DNA from 2 places in the Priestia sp. D51 genome. Region 2 is predicted to be linked to the other one. Evidence: predicted binding sites of a transcription regulator. Region 2 holds the regulator's gene; the other holds the start of a gene.
The links. Region 2 encodes LexA, which represses DNA repair genes until DNA is damaged. Its sites were predicted from a motif close to CGAACATATGTTCG; they were not measured.

Region 1 (15,269 bases), on a different contig from region 2:
GTAAATAAAAATACATAAGATATTTGATTTGTAATTAATATAATGGACTTTATTGGTAGTGAAGCTAAATATTAATGGCCACATCTGTGGTTAGATATGGCCATTATGTATACATAAAAACTATCGATTATGAGTTTATTCTGTTTATGATTGTCGCCCTGTTTGTAGTGAAAAGTATGTAATTTTTCTTCTTAGTTTTAATGAAAATTCGATCAGTTGTTCCATATGGAGGACCTATGCGGATTGCATCAACTGCTTTACCTCCATACGTATCGTCTTCCGTAATCTCAATAATATCTTCTAGTGCAATATTAAATTTAGCAAGTTGCCATTTTATGATTAATTCTTTTTCTGTTTTCTTAACGTCAATTCCCACTGTAAACATATAAACATCCCCTTTTTTCCTTATAATTACATTTTAACACACTGTAAAAGAAGATAAATTAATGAATACAATATGCCGAGTTAATTAACATAAAACGTATTATAAGAACCATAAACATTTGAAATAAATTTAGTTAGATGTTTCTCTTTTTAATTTGGTAAAATTATCTAAGAAGATAGAAAGGGGGAAGAAAACATGAGCACAACCGAAATCATATTATTAAACATAAAAGAGATTAGAAGAAGAAGCATAAAGATATGGGAAGCAATTCCTCAAACTGAATTGGATTGGAAGCCAGATAAAGAAGCTATGACATGCATAGAGATGGTTCGACATGTCTTAGAGTCAGAATATTATTATCATCTAGCTATTAAAAATAGGGGTAGCTTAAAAGAATTTGACTCTCCTTTTGAAAAAAAACCATTGATTTGTGTAAAAAGTGAATTGGAATTTGCAGACATATACCATCAACAATTTCTAGAGATGATAAGTACCTTTTCAGATGAGGATTTAACATGTATTCAAATAGATCGTTCAGATGTAGGCTATATTCGTTCTTTAGGTGATATGTTATTGCGTATAGGTTATCATGAGTCCGTACACGCAGGACAACTCTTACAGTATTTAAGAACAATGGGAGTTGATCGTCCTAAAGTCTGGGATTAAACCAGTTAAGCGCTTATGTATACCACATATACAAACCCAGTTAACATAATCAGCATTTGAGATTCTAACTGTTTCATTAGAATCTCAACTCTGAGACATATAGTGAAATTTTCACCATACACCGCTTGGAGATATTATAAAGTGCCTTGCTGTCGATAAAAAAGTTCCAATTAATTTGACATTATCCAGTCCCTAGAAACCTAACGCGTTTTCTTTTTCAGGTTTCCATCCAATATGCCATATTCGTTTTGAGAAATTCTTTCACTTTCTGCATAGCTTATAGATTACAATAAGCAATGTCAATTCCCATTAAGTGCCCAAAATGGTGATATACGAGTGTGTTTGACATACCTTTGTTATCCACACTGTAAATTCGTTAATCATGTTAATTAACTCACGAATGTACTGGTTTTTGTGATGATCAAACTGTTTGTACGTTTCCTCCACTTTGCTAAAATCAATCCATTTCTTTAGTTTAAGCATAGGCGGGTTGGTGCTCAAAAAATACGCGAGTTCTTGCAGCTGATTACTGATTCTCAGCCATGTTTCTGCTTTGATTTCTGTCACTTGGGTAGGTTGATACTGTGGCACATACTTGCAAATCGTGGTGTAGAAATAAGCAAAAGCTTCATCAGCAAAATAGACCGATTCTTTATTCCAATACTTTGCATTGTACTCACCTGGCTTCACTTCGATATAATAAGCATTTTCGACCTTGTCCACGTTGGTTATCATTTCAAAAGGAGATTCCATAGTAACACCTCTTCTTTAGATAACGTTAGTATGTCCGTTTTTATTAGTGATTCACCTAAAAATCACTCCCAAGTTAATAACATGTAATTTTATTTTTTTAACCATTTATAAAACATAGGTATGATTGCCCTTCCTTTGAATAGGTTAGTTGTAAAAAAACATATAGCCGAAAGGAAGTAGCAATTATGCATATAGAAATAAATACCTTATTTATTTTAGGTTCTTTAATGGGTTTATTAGTAGGTGGAGGACTTCTTAAATTAGTTAGTCACCTGTCACGAGGTAGAATTCAGTTTATGTATGCGATATGTGGAGGAATCTTATTAGGGTTGTTATTTTTTGATATCCTTCCTTCCACATCGCATCTGTATGATTTAAAAGGCGTTCTATTAGGCATCGTAGCAGGATATATCGTTATGCTATGCATTGACCTCTTTTTGCATAAAACAAATAGTGCAATTTCACCTTTTCAGTCACTTATTTTATTAACGGCTGCAATCTTCTTTCATAATATTATCACAGGTATTACCTTTGGGATAACAGATCTACATCAGTCAGCTTCCGTATTTGTAGCTACCCTCTTACACCAAATTCCAGAGGGGATGGCCCTAATGACCGTTCTCTCCATAGCAAAAATACCTAACGTCTTCTTTTTATTCATTATAGTCCTTCTATCACTATCTTTGGGAGGGAGTTTATTACTTGGAGAAAGTGTACAAGCTTCCTCGCTTAAAATACAAGCTTTATCGACCGGAGGAGCAATTGGTACTCTATCTTTTGTTATTTTTCATGAAATAATAGGAAAGGCTATTAGCCACTTCAGAAACCTACATGTATGGCTATTAATATCGCTAGGAGTACTAATTATTTATATTTATCACTATTCCCTTTCACTATTTCATAGTCATTAAACTTATATAGAAAATTTTAGAGATCTTAATTTATAAGGTCTCTTTTTTTATTCTTATAAGATTAATCATATTACATAAGAAATTCAAAAATCGTGATCCGAATTTTTTCTGATTTGTTAAAAAGAAGTATGAGATTGATTTGGAAACAGCTTTTGAGTGACATAAATGATTTTTGATGAAGTTGAAAATACTAAAACAAATGGTCAAATTAAATCTTTAAATGATGAAGCTTCTGTTAGGGTTTCCCAGAACTTAAAAGCACCATCCCATCATAAAAGAATTAACATTCTGTATATACTGTATTAAAAGGAATCTTTAGTATATAAGGCTTTCGGGGATTTAAAGATCCACCCATTGAGTTTTTTGAATAAACTACTTTTAGTGACATCCAGAACAAGAGAAATAACGTTTTTTCAAACAATGATCATGTTTTTGCAGCAAGGAGAGATTTTTATGGGAAACAACCACAATCACGACCACGGAGATGTATTTCACTCCCATGCTCCGATTGGGAAAATGAAATTAGCATTTTTTCTTACTTTAATTATCCTGGTAGTCGAATTAATTGGAGGATTCATTTCACACAGCTTAGCCCTACTTTCTGATGCTGGACATGTACTTACAGATATTGCAGCCATAGGGCTATCGTGGTTTGCTATGCACCAGGCCCAAAAGCCAGCTTCGGAAAATTTCACTTACGGGTATCACCGTTCAGGGATACTAGCTGCTTTTATTAATGCCATGACGTTAATTGTTATTGCTGTTGTCATACTATACGAAGCGGTTGATCGCTTTAAGGATCCCCAACCAGTGGGAAGTACATGGATGTTTATTAGTGCATCTGTTGGTTTAGCCATGAACCTTTACTTAGGTCTTGGCTTAAGGAAGGAAGACAACATCAATGTGAAAAGCGCCGTACTTCATATGATTGGGGACGCAATGGCTTCGGCAGGAGTTATTATCGGAGGACTTATTATCCTATTCACTGGGTGGAATATCGTAGATCCAATCCTAAGCGTTCTTATTGCATTCTTAATTGCTTTGGGCGCATGGAAAATTGTAAAGCAGACAATAGGAATTTTAATGGAAGGTACACCGAAAGGAATCTCTTTAGAAAAAGTAATGGAAACAATTCATGCAGTTAAAGGTGTACTAAATGTCCACGATTTACATGTTTGGAGTATAACTAGTGGGAAAAATGCATTATCCTGTCATGTGGTGTTAAATAATCAAATAAGTTTCCTGGAAAGCCAGGTCATATTAAGAGAAATTGAATCCAAACTTCAACATCAAGAAATTGAGCATGCGACTATCCAGTTAGAAAACGAAGAGCACCCTCATGATGATTCAGCTATTTGCTCTACCATCAAACGTGAAGGTCATTACTAATACAATTTGGTGTTTTTATATGTGTAAACCCTGAAGAATATTGCTGTCGATAATAAACTAAATGTATAGGTCAACAGACAAAAAAATCATGATTCACTTTTACGAATTATTATTTCCCAGCTCTTTCTTACATTATGAATGAGTTTTTGTGTTTCTAAAAAGATATATTTTCACGAACAAAATATTCAAATCTATTGCAGAGTGTTAAAGAAATTATTATCGTTAATAAAATAAAAAGCCACCCAGTATGAACTGAACCCCAATTGTTAGACAAAGAAACTTTAATGAGTGGGGTGCTTTTATGTCTAGACATACATACTATATCTTTTCATACAATCACATGTAAAAAAGACTAGAAGAATTTAAAGAAAGTATTAATAATAAAAATCACACTTAAAAGTGCAATAAAAACAATCAATTCAATTGTTTCCTCACTATCTTTTATTTTATACTTTAAATCTCTATCTTTAAGCTGTATGTTTTTCTTATATCCTAATTCCATATGATTAATTCCTTCCCTTTATGTATTCGTTTTAATTGGCATGTTTACTATTTGGCTTGTTTCCACATATAAGTTAGCACCCTCTATACTGTGTTCTTATGCTAATGTATTCTCTACTTTAGCTGTTATATTATGAGCAGCGTCTACTCCCAAGATGGAATTTGCGAGAATGGAGATATCTACTACGGGACTCCATAATGTTTTCTCTCTTTTATCCTAACAAAGCAAGTTCAAGTGGGTCTATAGCAACCTTTTTGAAGGATTCTATAAAAATAAACCCCTATCAAGAAAGTTTCGTTAAGTAAAAAAAGTAACAATCTTAGATTTATCTGTTACATGTTTAATTGAATTTATTCAATATTTCATGGGACGTAGCTTAGATATAGGCGATGTTCTATTTAATATGTTTGGAACAGTTATAAGTTATGTGGTTCTTTTAATAAAATAAACAAGCCAGTAAAATAAAAAAGGGAGACTATATAGATAGATGCCTTTTTATTCTAATAAGCTGGTTGATGGTAACTAGGTATATAATTTATAAAGCAGAACAACCTACTGCTCCTATACAGTAGGTTGTTCTGTTGGGAATACGTTATTAGTCTGGCCAGATTTGTAGATTCATATACATATAACTTTAAAAATAAACATTGTGATGACTTTGTTTTTAAAAATATACTCACTGACTAAAACATTCAGGTTGAGGTGTGCTAGCATCGTCTTTCCCACCTACAAAAAAGGTAAAATAGTTTCCGTTGTAGTCATCTTTAGCCGTCATTTCCCAATTAATGTCCCTCTCCCAATTCAATTTCTTCACTTTTTTTCCCTGATCATTTACATAATAATATTCTGAGTTGTGCCAACCTGAATCTTCCGTAGAATACCAACCAAAAGATTCTGGCGAAGATGTTTCCAACTTTCCATCCTTAGAAATTTTATGAATAACTTTATCATTTTGGACTTTTAAAGGCGGCGTTCCTTTTACGTTATAAAAGACACCAACACAGCCTTTGTAGCCATTTGGTATTAAATATACGGTATCTATTCCTCTTCGTTCGTGAAAAAATAAAAAATAGATTGTACCAACCAACAACAATAGTACCACAAATATGTATCCTATTTTTTTCATTCTTTACTCCTTCAATTTCAGTACAAATATTTGATAAATTTATAAAAATACAACGTTCGTTCATATGACAAACGTTATCGCTAATAAAAAAAGGTTCATTTATCATCATAAGTCTTCGCTTTTATATAATTGATGGCTCAGTTATAACCCGACATAAATTACATTTAAGAACTTGTATACTCCGTTCATTATTAGTTAATATAATCATGATTTTAAGCACTTACTAAAAGAACGAATTAAGAGATATTTCTTTGTCACATATTAAAGCTTCAAGATTAAGGGGTTTAATTATATCCTCGATATTTTTATCTTTAGCTACAAGCAATGTTATAAAAGAATCATAGATTCCCATAAACGCAAAATCCATATTTTCATCTGTAATAATTGACTCATTAGGAGATAAGTTAGCTATTTCTAAAAATGACATATCATTGACTTTAAATGAACCATTTGTGTCATGAATAGGTTCAGAAAAATACAAAGTATTTGCCCCTTTTGAACAGAGGATTCTTAATAAACTATTTAGTATAAATAATGATGTACAATCTTCTTCAGGGTAATAAAAATCATAATTAAACCTAGCATAGGAAGCTAACTTTTTATATTCATCGCTAGTATCAGTAAGGTTTTGCAACGCTATGGATAATTCTTTGTAGGATCCTAGATTACTCTTGGACATTACTTCTTTCCATGATATCGGTTCGCCAAGGTTAATTATTTCCTCATCACTAGGATATATATGCTGATAAGGGTTTTCTCTCTTTGATTTTTCCCAACCAAATGGCATCTGAACGAAAGGATGAAATAGGATAGCAGCAGATTTAAAGTCGTGAGGTAATTGAGGTAAAATAGGTAGATCCCAGTCTAACCTTATATAATCCAACAATACATGAACATCTCCCTTCAATGTAGGTAGTTACGTATATTTTATATGTGTAGAATACTCACTTCTATTTCCTTAGCGTTCTTTATCTTTAAAGAACATTAGATCAAAAAAAGTTAAACTAATAGCCATCGCTAAAGGCGTGCTAAAATCATAACTATCTATTTCAGAGGGCCGAAAAATATAGTTGAAAAAATATATGGCAGCGCTAAAACAAATGAACAGTCCAATAAATTTAAATAGTCTCTTTCTTAGTTCACACCATTCCATGTTTTTGATGTTGAGGATAAATGTAATGATCAAATATAAAGATGCTAGAATAATGAAGAATACATAACTTAATGTAAATCCAAATGAATTATCAATATCCATATAAACAATAAAAGATATAATAATTGTACTTAATACACATAGTGTACATATGATAGGTGTTACGGTATTTTGTCTCAATTTCTCCCCTCTTTCAGTTTTTAAACTTATCGTCTATTTACGAAGAAATGCTTTTACTCTAAACAAGCTTCGTGAAAATAAAGAAACGCTATATGTATAGTACTTGTTTCCTTTATAGAACATACAAAATGAATCCAATAACATAAACTAAAAGAGCAATCGTCCATTTGACTGTTCGGGAGCATTTAAATTTATTTAGTTTACTTGATAGACAAATAGCAATTATACCGATAACAATGTAAGTCCCTGGAGACCTCCATGATTCAGGAGTCAATGTAAAGAGTATCCAGCACATCCCTAATACAAATGCAGCACTAAGCTGAGATGAGTGCTCTTTCGTTTTATGTCTTTCACTTCTTGTCGGTAGTTGATTAGTGTCCATTTACTTCGTTCTCCTCTCTTATCGTTACATTTTATCAAAAGATTGGCATGATTTCAGTCGCGAATGAAAAATTTGTATAATAAGGGTGTATGAAGGAGGACATTAAATGAATAAAGATATAGAAGAAACTGTTGTGAAATCCTTTTTTTGGGAAGAGAATTTAAGAAAGAGTCATGTTTAAACTTTTTTCTCCTAAAAAACGGGATAAAGCATTGTATCGCTTTAACCACAATTATAAAAAAAATTTACGTGAACAATATATGATTGAAATTCCGACGCCTAATTCATGTGCTAGTGAATTAGCTAATCTACTTAAAAAACATGGTGCAGGGAATCAGTGCTACACCCTTTCTTTTAACGAAGATATCGATGGAAAAGAACCACCTTTACTTACTGCTTTAGAGCATGCAGTAGGCTATGGGTTTCCTTCTCTTATTGTATGTATTCCAAACAAACTTGCCTATTTTGAAGCTGAACAAGTTTATGGTCCTCCACCACGTTACATTTTAAAGCGATAAAAAAAGCCCTTCTAAAGGGCTTTTATACGCGCTGTATTTATCCATTTGTTTTTATTAGCGTTAACTTTTTATGCTTCCAATGAAATGAATGGACTTGAAGCTGCCGGGAAAGGCATTTTAAGCTTTTATTAGCTTTCGTTTTCACTATCGCTATCGTTATCAATATCATTATCGTTGTCAGTATTACCATATTTAAAATCAATAATGTTTTTTCTAATTTCTTCTCTGATTTCAGGGTTTTCTTTTAAGAAAACCTTAGCGTTTTCTCTTCCCTGTCCTAAACGTTCTCCATTATATGAAAACCAAGATCCAGACTTTTGAACAATATCTACTTCAGAACCAATATCTAAGATTTCTCCTTCTCTTGAGATACCTTCTCCATACATAATATCTACTTCAGCAATGCGGAAAGGAGGTGCCATCTTATTTTTGACTACTTTAATTCTTGTTTTGTTACCAACTATGTCATTTCCCAGTTTAAGTTGTTCAGCGCGGCGAACCTCAAGACGAACGGAAGAATAGAATTTTAGTGCTCTTCCACCTGGCGTTGTTTCCGGATTTCCAAACATAACGCCTACTTTCTCCCTGATTTGATTGATGAAGATAGCAATGGTTTTAGACTTATTAATTGCTCCAGATAGTTTACGAAGGGCTTGAGACATCAAGCGAGCTTGTAGACCTACATGAGAATCTCCCATTTCCCCTTCAATTTCTTTTTGCGGAACTAATGCTGCTACTGAGTCAACAACAATAATATCTACAGCACCACTTCTAACTAATGCTTCAGCAATTTCAAGTGCCTGCTCACCAGTATCTGGTTGAGATAACAGTAACTCATCAATATCTACACCTAGTTTTCTTGCGTAAACTGGATCAAGTGCGTGTTCAGCATCAATAAAGGCAGCTCGACCTCCATTTTTTTGTACTTCTGCAATCGCATGTAAGGAAACTGTTGTTTTACCTGAGCTTTCGGGTCCGTACACTTCCATGATTCTTCCTTTTGGATAACCATTAATTCCAAGAGCGATATCTAAAGCTAATGAACCTGAGCTAGATGCCTCAACTTTTGTATGTGTGCCTTCCCCCATCTTAATAATTGATCCTGTACCGAATTGTTTTTCAATTTGTTTTAGAGCCATATCTAGTGCTGCTTGTTTATCATTCATAATTTAAAACCTCCGATTGTTAGTACGTTTACAGTAAACGACAATGTATATGGATAAATAATAAGGATTGGCTCAAATGTTTTTGCTCCGTGCGAGAAAATTTTGTGTTTAACTGTCTTGGTTTATTCTATTGTTCCTTTATTTATCTCTAAACCCTTAATATCGAACGAATGTTCCTATTTTGTAATCATACAATAAACGCATCTAGTTGTAAAGGAGAAAGTTTTGTACAAACCAGCCAAAGAAATATCTTTTTTGTAAAAAGTAGGTTTATGCTTTTAATATTTATAGTTATTGAAATTTTAATTTATAAAATAATCCTTATTATAGGAACAAAAAACAATTCATTCTCTTGTATACATTATTCCGGGAGACATGCTAAAAACGAGCCCTTGATAATCAAGGGCTCGTTCACTTTATGTTTTTCTTTTTTATCCTTGAAATACTATTGGTTATTGTGCATTTTTACTACATCTAAATTAAACTCGGTTGCAAAAACTTGTTGTTGTGCCCCATAAAAAAATCCCCCTCCAAATATAGTGTAACCCTCACTCTCAAAGAGTAATTTCTTTACACTATACTTAGAGGAGATAATACCAAATTTTACTGTTTTTCTTGCATTACTTGAGCTACTTCAGTAAAAATTACACCTAATCCATGTGCACCTGCGTCCGGATAACCAAGACTTCTTTCTCCAACCGTACCAGCACGTCCCATACGTGCAACAATCTGTTCAGTTGATTTTGCTCCTTCAACAGCAGCTTCTGCTGCTTTGACAAGCGCATGTTTCAAGCTTTCACCTTCAGCAGCACTTGACGTTAACGTATCTGCATAAGGTACTAAAGCATCGATTAAAGTTTTATCTCCTACAACAGCTCCACGTCCAAAAGAACGTTCTCCTGTTGCTTGAATGCCTTTTACAGACGCTTGGATCATTTCAGCAAATTCTGTTAAAGTCAGTTCGGTTTTAGATTCGGTGTTCTTTCCAGCCGCACGAAATGCTGATCCCCAAATAGGACCTGATGCCCCGCCACAATGCTCCATGATAACGATGGAACAAGCCTCTAAGAAGTTGCCAATATCATTTGATTTATTTTCTAGAATTTCGTGCCATTCAGCTTTCAACTGTTTGAACCCTTTAGCAACACTCATACCAAAGTCTCCGTCACCAGCATGGGAATCTAATTCACAAAACGGTATTTCATTTCTAATAATACATTCACTCATTTGGTCTACCATAAAAATAATATTATTCAACGTCAATCGATTTTCCATTACTACGGAATATTCTTTGTTGGTTTGCACCTCATAAGACACTTTCGGGGCCTCTACGCTACCGATGATTTCATCATAAGTGACAGCTGGTACTTCACCTTTGATTTTTAACGCAGGAGTATCGCACTCTTCAGATAGGAGACTCTTTAAGTTTTCATCTAATTTCATAATCGAAATAGAAGCACCGGCCATATCAATGGCTGTCATATAGTTTCCGACAAACGTTCTTGCAATCGTTACTTTTCTACGTGACAATTCACGAATGACAGAATGATTTAATAAATACAGTTCTTGAAGAGGTGTGCTTCCAAATCCATTAATTAGGACAGCCACTTCTCCTTTTCCATCTTCTATCCCTATTTCTTTTAATAATGCCGTTACCATGCGCTCTGCAAGTTCGTCTGCTGAAATAATTTTTTCACGACGGATACCAGGTTCTCCATGAATGCCAACGCCAAATTCCATCTCATCTTCTGCAATCTCGAAAGTAGGAGTTCCTTTAGCGGGAACTGTACAAGAAGTTAATCCAATACCAATGCTTTTAACATTCGCAATAGCGCTTTCTGCTGCCTCTTTCACTTTTGATAGATCATATCCGCGTTCTGCTGCAGCACCTGCTATTTTATGGACAAGAACAGTACCAGCCACTCCACGTCTTCCAACTGTATATAAACTGTCCTGTACAGCGATATCATCATCTACTTTTACATAATCCACTTGAATTCCATCTTCTTCAGCTAGATAAGCAGCATTCTTGAAATTCATCATGTCACCACTGTAGTTCTTAATCACGAGTAAAGTTCCCTTATCGCTAGCAGTTTCTTTAATGGCTTGATAAATCTGTATTTGAGAAGGTGAGGCAAATACATCACCACAAACTGCTGCATCTAACATACCCTTCCCGACATACCCAGCGTGAGCAGGTTCATGTCCACTGCCGCCCCCGCTAATTATGCTTACTTTATTTTTGTTAATTTGTTCTTTTTTAATGATTTTATATTTTTCAATTAAACTCAGTTCCGGATGTGCTAGAACCATCCCTTTACACATCTCAAGTACGACATCTTCTGGTTTATTAATAATTTTTTTCATCTTATATCAACCTCTTCTTATAATCATTTCCAATTTGATCTGCTGCAAGGATAGCTGCAGCTACTGACTCTGGAGTAACAGGGAATGGCATAGAATAAATAGATTCCTCTGGAATACAAGCTTTGTTAGCTACTTCCATTAACTCTTCTTGTGTAATTTGTTCTACTCCAATATCAGCAAGACAAACTGGGAGTCCTACTGCTAAACAGAAATCTAACACTTCTTCTATTTCCTCAGTTGGCGCATTTTCCAATACCAATTGTGCTAATGTACCAAAAGCTACTTTTTCACCGTGGAAGTAGTGGTGCGCACTTTCTAAAAGAGTAAGCCCATCATGAATGGCATGTGCTCCAGCTAATCCACCACTTTCAAACCCTAATCCTGATAATAAGATATTGGCTTCAATAATGTTTTCTAAGGCTGGAGTAACAACATTATGATCGCTTGCTGCTTTTGCTTTAACCCCGTCCTCTAATAGAGTGTTGTAGCAATGTTCTGCTAAAACTAGCGCTGCATTTGTACCTTTTGCTGGTGCACATAAGTCCTCACGCACTCCACAAGGTAATCCAGCATTTACATTAGAGAAAGAACGTGCTGTTGCTCTTGCTTCGAAATAAGTAGATAACGCATCCCCCATACCAGATACTAAGAATCTAGTAGGTGCATTAGCAATGACTGTTGTATCAATTAATACAACACTTGGGCTTTGCTTAAAGTATGCGTAATCATCAAAAGCACCCTCTGGTGTATAGATAACTGCGGAATGACTTGTAGGTGCATCCGTAGCAGCAATTGTTGGGACGATAATTAACCCTTCTCCCTCTGCTACACATTTTGCCGTATCAATTGCCTTACCGCCACCTAAACCAATTGTACAATCACAGTTGTTTTCTTTTGCTATTTCCTGCAATCTAGAAATTTCTGGTCTGGAGCACTCGCCATTGAATCCGCCTTCAAAAAATGTAATACCATATTTTTCTGCTGTTGCATCTAATTTGCCTTGTACACGTTTAATATCTTCAGGATGTGCTATTAAAAGTGCAGAGGTACCAAATGTTTTCACAAAATAACCTAAATTTAAAATCTCATCTTCACCTTGAATGTATTTTGAAGGACTAATAAATGCTTTTCTCATAAATAAAACCTCCTAATTAACTTTGTAATCCCTTACAATCGGAATTTTACTATCTTTTGTGTAAGATTACATTAGTCTTAAATGACGAGTTTTTACAACTTTTTATCGTATTTTTTTGCTCTCTTCATTTAATATGGTATTATTATGACATTATTTTAGGTGAAAATACTACCAAGTTCACGTTGAAAAGAGGTTACCTTTATCGCTGAACACTCTTTTATTTTACAAACTCAGGAATAAAATAAAGGTATTCTCAAGTAGGTAATACAAACTACCACACGGGAAGTAGAAGCAAGGGAGATAAAACATCATTGAAAACTACTTACATGAATTTAGATAAAATACTAGATTTAAAGAAATGGCGAAATCTTCAAGATTCACTTGCGCTTGTTACAAAATTAGCGATTGTTACGGTTAACTATAAAGGAGTGCCCATTTCTCAACACAGTGGTGTACGTCCATTTTGTGAGACTATGCGTAAAAATCCTGATACGGCAAAACTTTGTGAAAAGTGCGATGCGCGGGGAGGATTAGAGGCAGTTAGAACCAATGCTCCTTATATCTATTTATGCCACTGGAATATTGTCGATATTGCCATTCCCATTATAATTGATGATAAATATGTAGGCGCTATCATGGCGGGAGAAGTAAAAATTGAGGATGGTGACAAACATCCTCAATTGGAACAAATGCTTACTGTTCCATCAAAGGGATTTGAACAGAAGTTAAATAATAATGAAGAAATACAGCGTCTATATGATTCTATTCCTACTCTATCCTATACAGAAATTAACGAAGCTACTCAAATGTTATATAGGCTTTGTAACTACATTGTAGAGGAAGCTATGAATAAAAATTTGATTTTAGAAGTATATGAAAAGATGGCTCCAGTAAAAGAAGACGTTTCTACTGAAGATATTTCTTACGGTTATTCTCTAGATAATATTCAAAATATAAAAAAGGAATTAGCCAACACAGTTACTAATGCTTATGTAAAAACGTCTATTAACGATCACTTAGTTTGTAAAAACAAAGTATTACAGCCAGCCTTTGACTACATTTATAAACATAAAAGAGAAAAAATATCTCAGCAAAAGATGGCTGATTTATGTCACATTAGCACAGGTTATTTCAGCCGTGTATTTACCAAAGAAACGGGTATGAATTTTTCTGTTTTTATTTCGCTCAAAAAAATAGAGTGGTCCAAGCAATTATTAGAAAAAACGGATTTGTCTATTGCACAGATTAGCGATGAATTAGGTTTTAATGACCCTGGATATTACATCAAGACATTTAAAAAATATGAAAACATAACTCCTAACGTCTATCGGAAATATTATCAAGAAAAGATGTAAAGTTTTCATTCCTGACGTAAGAAACATATAACTTTTCCATACTGATACTAGTATTCTGAAAAAGGGTGCTTTTCAGTATGGAAAAGCAATGAGACACAGTCATGTGCTGGCCTTTACGCTATAAATAATATATAAATATTTATTCCGCATGCTTATAAACATTGGGTCTCAGGCCTTCAAATATTGGGATGTTTTTTTGTTGTTCTGTAACTTTCTGTATATGGATTTCTGCTGTTATGATTTCTTCTTTGTCTCTCCCCTCTTCTATAATGTTTCCATTTGGGTCAATGATCATTGAGTGTCCCGCGTAGGTGTTGCCAGCATGATTTTTATGATTCACTTTTCCCACGCTGTTACATGCAATAACGTATACACCATTTTCTATAGCTCGTGCTTTCAATAGTGTTTTCCAATGGTCTATATTTTTAGTAGTCCATTGTGCAACGTAGAATACAATTTTTGCACCTTGAGAAGCCGGAAAGCGTGTGATTTCTGGAAAACGTAAATCGTAACATATAATTTGACTAGCTTTGATACCGTTAATTTTGAATACTTCCGGTACTTCATCTCCACCTGTTAAATAATGATGTTCATCTAACATCGGCAGGAGATGTATCTTATCTTTTTGGTAGAGTAGCTCCCCTGTTTTTGATACCGCAAAGGCCGTATTATAAATGTTTTTATTCCTTTTATTTGAGACTGAACCTGCAATGATATTCACCTGATGCTCGGTTGCTAAACTTTGGATAAAAGGAAAAGCTCTCTGTAAGTCAATATCAGCTTTTTCTGCTACATTTTCTAAATCATAACCCGTATTCCACATTTCAGGTATTACAACAATTTCCGTATCTATATCCAGCTTTTCTGCAAATAAGGATACAATACGGTTTTCGTTTTGCTTAACTTCTCCTTCTATAATCTCCATTTGAAATAATTGTATTTTCATGTTTTTCCCTCTTATTCATAGATAAATTTATAGACAGAATATAAATCATTATTATATTTGACATCTTCACCATGTGAAGATGAAATTATAGACGGTTTAATTTCATCTATAATTCGTCCACTATTAATGTTTTCGCTCATATCAACTGTGAACTTTCGAATCGGTGGATGTAAGGATTCGGTATTAGAAAAGAATAAGTCTCCAGTTAGCAGCACATTGTCATCTTTATGATGGTATATGACATGTCCCGGGGTATGACCGGGTGTTAGATATACGTCTACGGGTAACGTTTTAATGATATTGTCACTTAAACTTTCAACTTGATGTTCTACGCC
Region 2 (15,269 bases):
GAAGTCTTCAGGCTTTATTTTAAATATTGCAGTACTTGGCATCTCGGTATTACTTGAGATGTTTGTCCTCTTTAAGGCAATGAAAGAAATTTTGCACGATGTCGGAATGAATACTGCAGAGGTCAATGTTTTTACGCAAAGCTTTGTTCATCTAAAGAAAGCAAAGCCAGCAACTAAGCTTGTTTTTATGGAAGATCTGGTAGCCACTGGAGGAGGCGTATTGGCTTTAATCGCCGTTTTTATTTCGCGATTTACGCCTTTTCATCAAGCTGAAGGAATTGCTTCTATGCTAATTGGTCTTATGATGTTTTTTGTAGTAGGACGAGTATTTTTAGATAACGCTGCCGGAGCGCTTGGTGAAGCAGATAAAGAAATGGAAATGAAAATTGGTGCCATTGTTATGCAAGATGTACAAGTGCGTGATATTCAAACGTTAATGGTGATGAAAGAAGGAGAAGAGCTTCACGTTGAATTAAAAGTAGAAATTGATCCTTCTTTAACAGTAGCAGAAGCGGATGATATTAAAGATCGTCTGGAAAATCGTATTTTACAGGAAAAAGGAATAACGGATGTCATTATTGAATTTGATGAAGATGATGGAATTCCTGACTGGGTGACAAGCGATTTACAGCTTCAAAAAGAATAAAAAACAAGGAAGAAAACAGTTGTTTTCTTCCTTGTTTTTTTAGCTATATACTTTTTCACGCACGTTTTGAGAATCTGTTGAAGCCGCAGAAAAGTTAATAGTTTCACGTACAACGTAAATAGGTCTATTTTTACTTTCATCGTAAATTCTTGCGATGTATTGTCCCACTAGACCTAAACCAAGTAGCTGAATACCGCTAAAGAAAGTGATAGCTACCATAATCGAAGTCCAGCCGGGCTGGATATTTTCACCTATCAGCCAAACAACAATCGAATAACTTAAAACGAGAAGTGATACAAAAACTGATAACAAGCCAATAACCATTACTAAACGTAAAGGTTTCGTTGAAAACCCAATAATTCCATCTGAAGCAAACTTGATCATCTTTTTTAAAGGATATTTTGTTTCACCAGCAAAACGCTCATCGCGCTCATATTCTACATATGTTTGCCTGAAGCCGATCCAAGACATCATTCCTCTTACGAAACGATTGCGTTCAGTCATTTTTTTGAATACGTCCGCAACTTTTCGGTCGATAATACGAAAATCTCCCGTGTCTTTTGGGATTTCAATATCGGACATATAATTTAAAAAGCGATAAAAATACTTAGCCGTTGTCAATTTAAAAAAGGTCTCTCCGCTTCGCTTCTTGCGCTTTGCGTATACAATTTCATAGCCTTGCTGCCATTTAGCAATTAATTCAGGAATCATTTCAGGTGGATCCTGTAAGTCAGCATCAATAATTACGATAGCATCACCTTGAGCATAGTCAATACCTGCTGTGACGGCAGTTTGGTGCCCGAAATTACGGGCAAAATCAATAATTTTTACGTTAGAATCCATAGCTGCTACGTCCTTTAAGATTTCAATTGTTCGGTCTGTACTGCCGTCATTGACGAAAATGAATTCATAGTTAATGTGATTTTCATGCATGACGGAAAGCAAGCGATTATAGCATTCATTAGCTACTTCTTCTTCAAAATACATAGGTACCACGATTGAAATTAGTTCTTTCATGCTTTACCTCCTATCGAGTGATTGTTTGTGTGCTTAAACGTCCATATTTTATTAAGAAAAAAATTAAAAAACATTCCTATACAAGTAGACAACAGTTGTCCAATTATCGGATTAGCAGGTGTATAGTGTACAAGAAGGAATAAGCAAGATGTATTAATTGCTAAAGTAATAAGGTTTACGATGAAAAATTGAGCTAACATCCATTTATGTACAGTTGCTTGAAACACCCACGATTTGTTCCAATAGTAGCTGTTTATGACGCCAATGAAATAGGATAGTACGTTAGCCAATATATAATTCATATCAAAATGAATGAGTGCTAAGTAACTGATAATAGTGAGCAGGGTATTCATTATACCTACGAATCCGAATTTCAGGAATTTTATCACGGTTGCATAATCCCTTCCATTTAATTTATCTCTTCACATTTTGCCTGTGGCTTATTTTTAGTAAACCGTACTAGTAAATAAGATAGAATCACTGAAATACCAAACCCTTCGAGCAGCATAAAGCTTGGAAAAATAAAGAATCGATAGCGAGTTTGAATTTCAATAAGCAAGTGAATAAGAACGTATCCTATGATTAGTAATAAAAACAGTGTATACGGATATTTATCCTGCTTCTTCAGGAATAAACATATAAGTCCAATAATGGAAAGAATAGTAGTTGAAACGTAAATGATTCTTTCATAACTTTGAGCAGCACTAATTAATTTCTCTTTATTAAAAGGTACATCTTCTTGAGGAGTTAATGAAATACTCCAAAATGTAGATGCATCCGTTCCTCCCCACATATTCAGGAATTTAATGTGAAAGAGATCTAAAAGTTGCTCTTTATCTGCTACTCGCTCTTTAATTACTTCTTTTTCTGCTTCAGCTCGTTTTTCTCCAATTGGCATACCCATAAAACGACTAGCATCCTCTGAAGAATAAGAACCGCTTGTTTCATAATTAAAGCCAATAACGAATTTCCATAAAGGATCTCTGTTACTTAAAGGATATTTAGAAATACCGCTCGCTACAAAAGAGTAGTTGATCAGCGCATTTGCAATAAAAAAAGTAGCCAGTACGCCTACGAGGTTTTTTCCTATTTTCTTTCGACGAGTTTTTAACTCAGCAGCATCCTTCGCTTCAATGTAAGGTTGAAGAATTTGCAAGATGAAATAAATGAAAACAGCAACGATAATAATGGGTCCCAGAGGGCGCATTAAATTTCCTAACGACAATAGAAGACCAATATAAAGCCAGCTAAACTTGTTATGAGCAAATCTTTTTATAATAAGGTAAAAAGCTGCATAAAATAAAAAAGTAGCTAAATGCTGATTGGTTAACACTGAGCTGTAGAGAATGTTCGGAATGTAGAACGCATATAGGAAAGCTGCCATTCTCCCAGCAAGTTCGTTAAATACTTTAGCGCCAATTAGATAAATAAAAATAACGGTTCCAGTAGAATAAAAAATATTTAACAATTTTAATGTGAAAATGCTATCTCCAAAACAGCGAATAACAATAGATTCATAGAATAAAAAGCCTAGCTGATATACCCATGTAGTGAAATAAACGCTTTGGTTAAATTCATAATTTCCTTTTGCGATATTACGTGCGGCATCTAGCATGACAAGAAAGTCAGATTTTACAGGTGTTTGAACAGAAAGCATCCATGCTAATCGAACACCTAAGGTCAAAACAATCAGTGAAATAAAAAAAACAGTTTTGTTCATGTATCTACTTGCAATAGCTATTAGAAAAATGACAAGGAAAGTGATACATATTCCTTCAATAATAAATGAATTACTTAAAGCCAAGCCTTTTAAGTCCAATGAATTTGTCATCGCACTATAACTGCCCCATAGAGACCATGTAAGAATCATGACACATAAAAGAATCAGGCTTTTGGATAAAAATGAGTTAAGCATATTACCTCCTGCAAATTATTTCAAAGATAAGGTACAAAATTCCTACCCTATGATACCATATTTTATTATTTTGTATATATTTTTCTTATAGAGTATAATATTAGATTGTTCTGAAATTACAACAGCGGCACAACGTGTAATAAAAGGTTCAGCGGAGTAGACAGTGATTTAGTAATAGATAAAAGAGGTTGGAAAAAAAGGATTTTAGTCGAAGGGAAAAACGAACCATTAATCATCATGTTTGATGGTTCGTTTTTTATGGTGAACGTAGGTTTCATTTGTTTAGTTCTTTCCAGCAGTTGATTGGAGGGCAAGACGAAGACTCCTGCGGGAAAAGCGGAAGGGGTGAGACCCCGCAGGAGCGCAAGCGACGAGGAGGCTCACCGGCCGCCCGCGGAAAGCGAAGTCTTGCACGGAAATCAACAGAGGTGTCACAAGCAATCCCTGCTAGCTTATTTATTTCATTTGTTTCCCTTTAGACTCGCTTGATTTAGTTATGTCTCAATCTCTTCTTTTTTATCATGTGTTTTCTGATGGGAACAGCTTTTATGTTTTAAATCGATCTTTTAATAAATTCCATAGGGAACTCACTCCGAGACTAATGCTGATCAGAATTCCTGATAAAGCTACTATTAAAGCGATATATTCAAAGATAGAAAACTGCTTCATACTATCCCAATTGATGTTTCCCTTTAGCTTGCTAATAACTAAATTCATTCCGTAAATACCGGAAAGAACGGTATAAATCGTTAAAATTAATAATAAGTAATTGTGACGCTTGGCCGCGATTTTCTCTTGATTTTGATACAAAGTACCAAGGGTTTCTTTGACTTCTTGATAAAGAGAATTGATGTGGAAGATTTTTTTAAAGAGCTCAGAAAACTCTTGACCTTCCGTGCGAGAGCTAATTTCTAAAAATAAATATTTACCTGAAAATACAGTAATAGAGCGAATTAGTCGCTCGATGCCCTCTGAATTTTTATGAAACGTGAGCTGAGAATACTCATAGGATAGTTTTAGCAACACGATTTTATAGAAAAAATGCAAAAATAAATTATAGTAATGCTGGCCAAATAGATGATTCATCAAAAGCTGATCCGTTTTAGAGTCTGTCGATTTAGAAATACACGAAAACACATGGTCTGTTATAACGTAATAGGTTTCAGGAGCCCATCTGGAATACACGTGTTTGGTATTATACGTTTTAATATACTCATGGTTGTGTGCAGAGATAAACGGTTTCCCGTCAGGCGTATAGCTATTTAGCTGCCCAGTACGAAATAAAGTTGTGGAGTTAATTTCTTGCTCTTGATTTACCGTTACATAACTTAATACAAACATCCGTTCATCGATAAAATAAGGAAGACTCCCGACGTGCTGTTCACGCGTCGCTTCTTTTTTGATGTGTTCGTTCAAAAATGGCGCGAGCTGTGAAAAAATATAATCCTGTACTTTGCTATAGCGATGATGTTCATAGGTAATGGTGGATCCATGCTCTTCAGCAAGCTTCGGTTCTAATACACGAAAATGATTCATGAATTCTAAAATGTCATCATAGGTGTAATGATTATGACTCATCTCAGTGCGAATGGTCATGACGCCAATTTCAAAAGGACATAAAAAAACATCCACAGACAGCACGTTGCTAGACACGGTGGTGGAGGAAGTTTGTAGCGTAACGGTATGGTCTATTTTTTTTGAAAATCGAAGCAAGCCTTCTTTTTCGCACGAATCAGGAAATAGAATACATTCAATGTAAGGAAGAAAATATTGATCCAAGCTATCATGAGATACGTAATACTGTTCTCCGTAGTATTCTTTTTCTACATGTTTGTTTTGAATGGAAAAAAACTCAAACATATTTGCTTCTAGTGCATGAACAAGCTGCTCTTTATTTTTTCGATCAAAGGAAAAAGGAAAAAGAAACATGTTCATTGCTTTGGTAGGCATAATAGTTTGAAATGGTTCTGTTTTCCTTGGTGTATTGGTCATAAACTACATCCTTCTTATAGTCGGTTGTATTTTTTTTGAGAGTCGAAAAAATGCAGACAGAAAGTAAAAGGTAAAACAGGCTTTATAAAAACCGCTCTACCTGCCTGTAATGATTCGACGTATCATTTATAATATGCCAATTTTTTTAGAAAACAAACGTAAAAAACCAACTAACATCATGATTAGTTGGTTTTACATACAGTGTGTAATTAGTGAATCGTGCGATATACACCAGTGACTTTTCCTAAAATCGTTACGTGGCGAAGAATAATAGGCGCCATCGTTGAATTTTCAGGCTGTAAACGAACGAAATTTTCTTCTTTAAAGAAACGTTTTACCGTTGCTTCGTTGTCCTCGGTCATAGCGACCACAATATCTCCGTTATTAGCAGTTTGCTGCTGACGTACGATTACCATATCGCCATCTAGAATACCTGCTTCAATCATACTTTCTCCCATAATTTCAAGCATAAATACATGATCATCTGGAGAAACGAATTTATCTGGAAGAGGGAAATATTCTTCCACATTTTCAACGGCTGTTATAGGAAGACCCGCTGTTACTTTACCGATAACAGGAACATTAATGACATTGCTTTTAGGGATGTTTACTTCGTCTAGTTGAAGAACTTCGATTGCTCTTGGTTTTGTTGGATCTCTGCGAATTAACCCTTTGCTTTCTAAACGAGCTAAATGCCCGTGTACAGTGGAGCTAGAGGCTAATCCCACCGCTTCCCCAATCTCACGAACAGAAGGCGGATAACCTTTTAATTTTACTTCGTGCTTAATAAAATCTAGTATGTCTTGTTGACGTTTTGATAGCTTCATATTTTTCACCTCGATTTTAGCTATTCTTTAGGTGAATTATACCACGTGATGTGTCAATATACAAACATAAGTTCGAAGAATTCCATTGACAGAAACAAATGTTCTCAATAAAATAAGAACATATATTCTGATAGGGGGATCATAATATGCACCAATTCTTACATTCTATGAAACATTACGCTATTTTTTTTGCAGTTATCGCTGCACTTACATATGTATTGACGCTGGTTTTAGGAGCGGATAAAGTAGATTTAGACAAATATTCAACGGTTACTATTACAAAAGGAGATACGCTTTGGGACTTGTCCAACAAGTATCATAATCACCATCATTTGACCACCAATGAATTTGTCAAATGGGTTGAAGACGTCAATGATCTAAACTCAGACACTGCCCAGTCTTTATCTCCTGGAGATAAATTATATATTCCTGTTTTAAAAAAAGAGTTACATAATCAAGTGGCAATTGAACAGTAGTGTGTAACGGCCGTTCCTGAATATTGTTAGAAGCCGAAAAGGTCGTGATAAAAGTGGACGCCATTATTTATTGCCGTGTAAGTACGGATAAAAAAACCCAAGAAACATCTTTACAGCGCCAGCAAGAAGAATTAAAAAAGCTTGCTGATCTTCACCATCTAAACGTAAAAAAAGTCGTAATGGAAAAAGCAAGCGGATATGACGTAGACAGAGAGGGTATATTGGATGTTCTTCATACAATGAAAGAAGAAAAAATATCTGTGCTGCTCATTCAAGACGAAACGCGATTAGGCAGAGGAAATGCCCGAATCGCGCTTCTTCATGCTTTTCATAAAGAAAATGCTACGATCTATACGATTAGTCATCAAGGTCAGCTTCAGCTTTCAGAATCTGATTCGATGGTGTTAGATATTATTAGCTTAGTGGAAGAGCATCAGCGGAAATTACATAACGCTAAAATTAAAAGAGGAATGAAAAGAGCCGTAGAAAACGGTTATCGTCCGCAGCAAAATTTAAAAAATCAAGGAGTTAACTCAGGAAGAGAAAAAAAAGAAGCGCCGATTGAAGAAATTGTCCGCCTTCGTCATAACGGCTTAACCTTTGCTGAAATTTCAGTTACGCTAAAAGGTTTTGGTTATAATATTTCAAAAGCAACGGTACATCGTCGCTATCAAGAGTATCAAGAGAGTGCTCAATCTCTTGATAAAACGAAAGAGATTTAGTAAGATGACTACATGTTGCCGGAACTGTTCGGTAATTTTAATTATTGATTATAAGGAGATAGGTTTTATATGCTATCAAAAGATAAACTTGCTCGTATTAATGCTCTTTCAAAAAAGGCAAAGGCTGAAGGTCTGACAGAATCTGAAGCGAAAGAACAGCAAGAGCTACGTCAGGAATATTTAAAAGTTTTCCGACAATCTATGACAAACCACCTTCATACGATTAAAGTTGTGGACGAGGAAGGTAAAGATGTTACGCCTAAGAAGTTAAAAGAGAGCAAAAAGAAGCGTCTTCACTAAGACGTTCTAGTAAAACTAGAGGGAGAGTTCCCTCTAGTTTTTTGTATATTTTTAATAAGGCACACAAAAACTGTAAAAGTGGAAATTTTTTTGGTTCAAGTATTGTACAAATAAGCAAATCATTAGTATGATAACATATGTACATAGTTTTGAAAGGAATGAAGAGTATGACACAACGTATTGAAGATCTTTCGATTGCAACAATTCGTACTTTATCAATCGATGCGATTGAGAAAGCAAATTCAGGTCACCCAGGTATGCCAATGGGAGCTGCTCCAATGGCGTATACATTGTGGACAAAATTTATGAACATCAATCCAAAGAATCCAAACTGGTTCAACCGTGACCGCTTTGTATTATCAGCAGGACACGGATCGGCACTATTATACAGCTTGCTTCATTTAGCTGGATATGACTTATCAATTGAAGACCTTAAAAACTTCCGTCAATGGGGAAGCAAAACACCAGGTCATCCAGAGTTCGGTCATACAGCAGGTGTTGATGCAACAACTGGTCCACTAGGACAAGGTATTGCAATGGCTGTTGGTAAAGCAATGGCAGAACGTCATTTAGCTGAAACATACAACAAAGAAGGTTTAGAAATTGTAGACCACTTTACGTATGGTATTTGTGGTGACGGAGACTTAATGGAAGGTGTATCTGCTGAAGCAGCTTCATTAGCGGCACACTTAAAATTAGGACGCTTAGTTGTTTTATACGATTCAAATGATATTTCTTTAGACGGAGATTTAGATCGCTCGTTCTCTGAGAACGTAGAAGATCGTTTCAAGGCTTACGGATGGCAAGTAATTCGTGTTGAAGACGGCAATGACTTGACAGCGATTGCAAACGCAATTGAAGAAGCAAAAGGCGATTTAACACGCCCAACGCTAATTGAAGTAAAAACAACAATCGGATTTGGTTCTCCAAACCACGCGGGTACTTCTGGCGTGCACGGTTCTCCATTAGGTTCCGATGAAACAAAATTAACAAAAGAAGCTTATGCATGGACATTTGAAGAAGATTTCTATGTGCCAGAAGAAGTGTATGCTCACTTCAAAGCTACAATTGCTGAAGATGGCCAAAAGAAAGAAAACGAATGGAACGATGTATTTGCACAGTATAAAGAAAAATATCCTGAACTAGGTCGTCAATTTGAACTAGCAGTAGAAGGAAAGTTACCGGAAGGCTGGGAAGAAACGCTTCCAGCATACGAAACGGGTTCAAGCCTAGCTAGCCGTGCTTCTTCTGGAGAAGTATTAAACGCAGTAGCACAAGCTGTACCTCAATTCTTCGGCGGTTCAGCTGACTTAGCTGGGTCAAATAAAACAATGATTAAAGGTTCAGAAGACTTCACTGCAGCTGATTACAGCGGACGTAATATTTGGTTCGGTGTACGTGAATTTGCAATGGGAGCTGCATTAAACGGTATGGCTCTACACGGCGGTGTAAAAGTATTCGGAGGAACATTCTTTGTATTCTCTGATTATCTTCGCCCAGCAATTCGCTTAGCAGCTTTAATGAAGCTTCCTGTAACATATGTATTCACACATGACAGTATCGCAGTTGGAGAAGACGGCCCAACACATGAGCCAATTGAACAATTGCCATCACTTCGTGCAATGCCAGGTCTTTCAGTGGTTCGTCCTGCAGATGCAAATGAAACAGCTGCTGCATGGCGCTTAGCATTAGAATCAACTGACCGCCCAACGGCGCTTGTATTGACTCGTCAAAACTTGCCAACGCTTGAAGGTACAAAAGAAAATGCATACGAAGGCGTGTCTAAAGGCGCGTACGTTGTATCTAAAGCTGGTAAAGACCAAGCGGATGCATTAATACTTGCAACAGGCTCTGAAGTAAGCCTAGCAGTAGAAGCACAAAAAGCATTAGCTGCAGAAGGCATTGATGTATCTGTAGTAAGTATGCCTGCATGGGATCGTTTCGAAGAGCAATCTGCTGAGTACAAAGAAAGTGTTATCCCTAAATCAGTGAAAAAACGTTTAGGTATTGAAATGGCTTCTACACTTGGCTGGGAACGCTATGTTGGAGACGAGGGACAAGTTCTTGGTATTAATCACTTCGGTGCATCTGCTCCTGGTGAAACAATCATGAAAGAATTTGGTTTTACAGTTGAAAATGTAGTAGCAAAAGTGAAAAGCTTGCTTAATGCATAATTCTTTTTCACAAGAAAGAGCAGACTCCTATGGTCTGCTCTTTTTTTTCGACAAAAAAACAAAGAAATTTTTTCATCGATAGACAAGCATTGCGTACACCATTCGGTATAATAGTACAAAAAAGAACGAGCCGAAAGGGAGGATGAATCGTGAGAACGTATGAAGTATATTTAATGGAGGAAGAAGTTGCATCATCCTATTTTCGAAGAGAAAAGCTCATTTATCAGCTGCTGATTGAATATAAAATGAAACGTCACTTGCAGGAAACGCATTTACAAAAACAAGTTCATTACATTACTCGCCAACTGCCCAATTCATTTATTCAACGAGAATTACTTCAGGCGTTTTCTCATTATCCTCATTTTTTTACTCATCAAGAGACGTTTGTGCTGGAGTATCCTCATAAAAAAAGTCGAGCATCTATAAAATTAACGAATCGCTGTATAACAATTGAAGGAGATGGCAATGTTGATGCTGAGACAGCTTTTTTTGAAGTATTACGCAAGCTAGATCCTTGTTTTTTAGCAGTGAATTATGGAACGGATGAATACGGCTGGCTGAGGCCTGTGAAAACAAGAAAATTTGTGTAATTATTTAAGGAAATTGGAACGGAAATATTGTATAATAGCGTATGGTCTAGTACACTGTAAGTTAGACAACACGAAGGAGGAAGTAATACCATGGGAATGTATATTCTAGTTGGTGTTCTAGCATTAATTGTTGGGATAGCGCTAGGATTTTTCATTGCTCGTAAGTATATGATGAGCTATCTGAAGAAAAATCCACCAATTAATGAACAAATGTTAAAAATGATGATGATGCAAATGGGCATGAAACCATCGCAGAAAAAAATTAACCAAATGATGAAAGCAATGAACGGCCAAATTAAATAATGGTTAATTGGACAGACACTCTCTATTCAGAAGGGTGTCTTTTGTTTTATGATAGAGATAAGAAAATGGTTGTAGGGCTAGGGGGATACGATGAAAATTTTTCGAGAGTTATGGTGGTTTTTCAAACAGGAAAAAAAGTCTTACATAACGGGGATAGCGCTGCTTATTATTGTGGCAGCATTAGAACTTCTCCCGCCTAAAATTATTGGTTTAACGGTAGATGGCATTAAAGAAGGGACGCTGAATGGAAAGCGCTTAATGCAGATGGTTGGCATTTTGCTAGGAGCTGCTGTTGTGGCCTATTTCACAAGATACATATGGCGTATTATGATATTTGGTTCATCTGTTAAACTAGCCAAGCAGCTGAGAAATACCCTCTACACTCATTTTACCAGGATGAATCAGGCCTTTTATCAGCGGCGGCGAATTGGGGATTTGATGGCCCATGCAACGAATGATATTCAAGCTATTCAACAAACTGCAGGTTCGGGCGTTTTGACGCTCGTGGATTCCATTGTCACAGGAGGGCTTGTTCTATGCACAATGGCCCTAACAATCAGCTGGAAATTAACGCTTATTTGCCTTATTCCTATGCCGCTTATGGCCGTTTTAACAAGTTACTATGGTACATTGCTTCATGCGCGGTTTCATCACGCACAAGCAGCATTTTCTACTTTAAATGATAAGGTTCAAGAAAGCATTAGCGGAATTAAAGTCATTAAGACGTTTGGGGAAGAAGCAGCTGATGTCGAAGAATTTCGTATGAAGTCTGCAGATGTTGTTCAAAAGAACATGAAAGTAGCACGAGTAGATGCATTGTTTGATCCGACCATTTCGATTATTGTAGCACTTTCTTTTTTACTTGCTCTTATTTTTGGCAGCAAGATGGTGATTAGTGAAGAGTTAACACTGGGACAGCTTGTTACCTTTACAACTTATTTGGGCCTTCTTATTTGGCCGATGCTCGCGTTTGGCTGGCTATTTAACATTGTGGAACGAGGAAGAGCATCATATGACAGGGTATTTTCTTTATTAAAAGAAGAAAATTCGATTGAAGAAGCAGCGCATCCTAGTGTTGAACTGCCAACAGGAAATATTGAAGCTGTTATTCATAGGTTTTCGTATGGTAAAGAAGACGAATACACGTTAAACGAAATTTACTTTACACTTTCTCGCGGTCAAACGTTAGGGATTGTCGGAAAGACGGGTGCTGGGAAAACCACGCTTTTAAAGCTGTTGCTTCGTGAATTTGATGTAAGCGACGGAGCTGTTTTATGGGGAGGAAAAGACATTAAAGATTATGCTTTTGATTCACTGTACAAAAGCATTGGATATGTTCCTCAAGATCACTTTTTGTTTTCAACAACAGTCGCTGCTAATATCGCGTTCGGAAAAGAAGACGCAAGCAATCAAGAAATCCAAGAAGCGGCTAAAGTTGCAAATGTACATAAAGACATCCTCGATTTTACAGATGGCTATCAAACAATAGTAGGTGAAAAAGGCGTTTCGTTATCTGGTGGACAAAAACAGCGTATCTCGATTGCAAGAGCTCTTCTATTAGATCCTGAGCTTTTAATTTTAGATGACTCGCTATCAGCGGTAGATGGAAAAACGGAAGCGGGTATTTTACAAGCGTTGAGGCAAAAACGTCAAAATCGAACAACGATTATTACAGCGCATCGGCTGAGCTCGGTTACTCATGCAGACCTGATTCTTGTCCTTGATAAAGGGAAAATTATTCAGCGAGGAACTCATGAGGAACTGCTTAGCGTGAGCGGCTGGTATCAGGATATGTACGATAGACAGCAGCTTGAACGTGCGGTAGAAGAAGGAGAGACGAAAAATGAAAATTGAGCATTCTTCGGTACATAAACGTCTGTTTCACTATACAATTCCGCATAAAAAATCATTTTTTTTAGCGTTCACTCTATTATTAATTGCTACGGCTGCTGATTTATTAGGGCCCATTTTGATTAAAATTTTCATTGACGATTATTTAACTCCTAAGTATTTGCCTTTTCAGCCTCTGGTGTGGCTTGCAAGCAGTTATTTGCTTTTACAGCTTTTAAAAATTGTCGTTCAATACTTTCAGCTTCTGCAGTTTCAGAAAATTGCGCTTCAAATTATTCAGCAGATTCGAATTGACGTTTTTTCTCATGTTCATCGTCTGGCGCTTCGCTTTTTTGACAACACGCCAACGGGAAGCCTTGTTTCTCGAATTACAAATGACACGGAAGCTATGAAAGAAATGTTTGTAGAAGTCATCGCGGTTTTTATTCAAAATGGGGTATTTTTGATTGGTATTTTTATAGCGATGTTTATGCTAGATGTGAAGCTGGCTTTTTACTGTTTAGTTCTTCTCCCGTTTATTTGGGGACTTATGAAGCTTTATCAGCATTACAGCGCTATTTACTACGGACAGCTCCGAGAAAAGCTAAGTCAGTTAAATGCCAAGCTTCATGAGTCTTTACAAGGCATGTCCATTATTCAATTATTTCGTCAAGAAAAGCGGCTTCGCTCGGAATTTGAAGAAATTAATGATGAGCACTACAAAGCGGGCATGCGCAATATTAAGTTAGATGGTTTGCTACTGAGGCCTGCTGTCGAAATTCTTTATATTTTAGCCGTTATTCTTGTGCTCAGTTATTTTGGCATTTCCGTAGCTGACAGTCCTGTTAAAATTGGTGTTCTTTACGCGTTTATCAACTATTTGGATCGTTTTTTTGAGCCCGTTAATGAAATGATGCAGCGTCTTTCTATGTATCAGCAAGCGATGGTATCAGCCTCCCGGGTATTTGATTTGATGGATGAGGAAGAAAAAAATCCAGTGATGACAGGAGAACAAAAGCAGGGGGTACAAAAAGGAACGGTAGAATTCAAAAACGTCACGTTTTCCTATGACGGTGTTCGAGATGTGCTTTCTGATATATCATTTACGGTAAACGAAGGAGAAACAGTGGCTTTAGTAGGCCATACTGGAAGCGGGAAAAGCTCCATCATTAATTTATTAATGCGTTTTTATGAGCAGCAAAAAGGAGACATTTTGATCGATAATAAACCACTGTCGTCCTTTTCAAATAAACAGCTTCGAGATCAGGTAGGGCTGGTGCTGCAAGATGCCTTTTTATTTGCCGATACCGTAAAGCGAAATATTACGCTGCATGAAGACCATTTTTCTGATGAGCAAGTAAAAGCAGCGGCGAAATTTGTGCAAGCTCACGCATTTATCGAAGCTCTTCCTAATAAGTATAATGAAGTGCTAGTGGAAAGAGGTTCAACTTTATCAAGCGGTCAGCGTCAGCTCTTAGCATTTGCAAGAACGGTGATTCGAAACCCTAAAATCCTTATTCTTGATGAAGCAACAGCCCATATCGATACAGAAACGGAAGAAGCGATTCAAGAAGTGTTAAGAGATATGGGAAAAGGCCGCACAACGATTGCGATTGCACATCGTTTATCAACTATTCAACACGCCGATTGTATTTTAGTATTGCATAAAGGGAAAATCGTCGAAAAAGGAACGCATGCTGAACTGCTAGATAAAGGCGGTTTGTACTATAATATGTATCAGCTTCAGCACAGTGAAAAAGAGGAAAATTTCAATAAAGAAACAGGAGTAAAAGAGATTTATAAAGAATTGATAGAGTGAAGGTGAAAAAAAGAAACAACCTTCATGAAGAGGTTGTTTCTGTTGTTTGAGCAGGGAATTCATTGTAAACGTTTAATAAATGATCTAATTCTTGACTATGTTTAATAGCAGGTGGAGAGTTTAATCCACTTACTCGGACTATGCGGATGAGTTCTTCTCGTTTCTTTTCAATCGCTAATAGAATATCTTTTTTGGCCAATGCTATGTATCCCTTCTAACAAGTCGTTTACCTAATTATACAAGATAATGGTACTATTTGAAAGAAGTGAGATAAGACAATTTGGTTACAAAATGGTAACGAAAAAGAACAAAAAGAACAAAAAAGGGAAGTGGGAAATGTGGGAGATTTAAATTTATTTTTGGCATTTGGCGCAGGCTTTTTATCGTTTATTTCACCCTGCTGTTTGCCTTTGTATCCAGCTTTTTTATCGTACATAACGGGAGTATCAGTCAGCGAGCTAAAGGAAGGCGCTAAGTCACATCAGCGCAAAGCTTTTATTCACACAGCTTTTTTTCTTCTGGGATTTTCTGTTATCTTTATTATGATTGGTTTTGCGACATCCTTTATTGGTCAGTGGTTTTTTAACTATAAAGATTTAATTCGGCAGATTGGCGCTATTCTTATTATTTTCTTTGGTCTAGTTGTACTAGGGATTTT

Region 1: the regulator LexA is predicted to act here: its motif matches at 9,295-9,308, upstream of recA (recombinase RecA).

What each region holds. Positions count from the first base shown of each region.
Region 1 covers NZ_JBLTIR010000006.1:66,663-81,931, forward strand. The annotation lists gene ACNHOZ_RS21895 (SunI/YnzG family protein) at 128-385, opposite strand; gene ACNHOZ_RS21900 (DinB family protein) at 581-1,051, shown strand; gene ACNHOZ_RS21905 (hypothetical protein) at 1,361-1,804, opposite strand; gene ACNHOZ_RS21910 (hypothetical protein) at 1,990-2,715, shown strand; gene ACNHOZ_RS21915 (cation diffusion facilitator family transporter) at 3,169-4,104, shown strand; gene ACNHOZ_RS21920 (hypothetical protein) at 4,457-4,606, opposite strand; gene ACNHOZ_RS21925 (VanZ family protein) at 4,923-5,054, shown strand; gene ACNHOZ_RS21930 (DUF6843 domain-containing protein) at 5,283-5,732, opposite strand; gene ACNHOZ_RS21935 (DUF2711 family protein) at 5,956-6,618, opposite strand; gene ACNHOZ_RS21940 (hypothetical protein) at 7,178-7,447, opposite strand; gene ACNHOZ_RS21945 (hypothetical protein) at 7,621-7,965, shown strand; gene recA (recombinase RecA) at 8,094-9,131, opposite strand; gene dhaK (dihydroxyacetone kinase subunit DhaK) at 9,735-11,498, opposite strand; gene ACNHOZ_RS21960 (glycerol dehydrogenase) at 11,500-12,633, opposite strand; gene ACNHOZ_RS21965 (PocR ligand-binding domain-containing protein) at 12,945-13,988, shown strand; gene ACNHOZ_RS21970 (carbon-nitrogen family hydrolase) at 14,128-14,934, opposite strand; gene ACNHOZ_RS21975 (MBL fold metallo-hydrolase) at 14,946-15,269, opposite strand, start outside.
Region 2 covers NZ_JBLTIR010000001.1:799,868-815,136, forward strand. The annotation lists gene ACNHOZ_RS04150 (cation diffusion facilitator family transporter) at 1-646, shown strand, start outside; gene ACNHOZ_RS04155 (glycosyltransferase family 2 protein) at 686-1,663, opposite strand; gene ACNHOZ_RS04160 (GtrA family protein) at 1,660-2,052, opposite strand; gene ACNHOZ_RS04165 (ArnT family glycosyltransferase) at 2,073-3,578, opposite strand; gene ACNHOZ_RS04170 (hypothetical protein) at 3,857-4,057, shown strand; gene ACNHOZ_RS04175 (hypothetical protein) at 4,125-5,570, opposite strand; gene lexA (transcriptional repressor LexA) at 5,780-6,397, opposite strand; gene yneA (cell division suppressor protein YneA) at 6,544-6,873, shown strand; gene ACNHOZ_RS04190 (YneB family resolvase-like protein) at 6,927-7,595, shown strand; gene ACNHOZ_RS04195 (DUF896 domain-containing protein) at 7,665-7,895, shown strand; gene tkt (transketolase) at 8,063-10,069, shown strand; gene sirA (sporulation inhibitor of replication protein SirA) at 10,219-10,659, shown strand; gene ACNHOZ_RS04210 (YneF family protein) at 10,750-10,962, shown strand; gene ACNHOZ_RS04215 (ABC transporter transmembrane domain-containing protein) at 11,053-12,816, shown strand; gene ACNHOZ_RS04220 (ABC transporter ATP-binding protein) at 12,806-14,611, shown strand; gene ACNHOZ_RS04225 (aspartyl-phosphate phosphatase Spo0E family protein) at 14,634-14,810, opposite strand; gene ACNHOZ_RS04230 (cytochrome c biogenesis CcdA family protein) at 14,950-15,269, shown strand, end outside.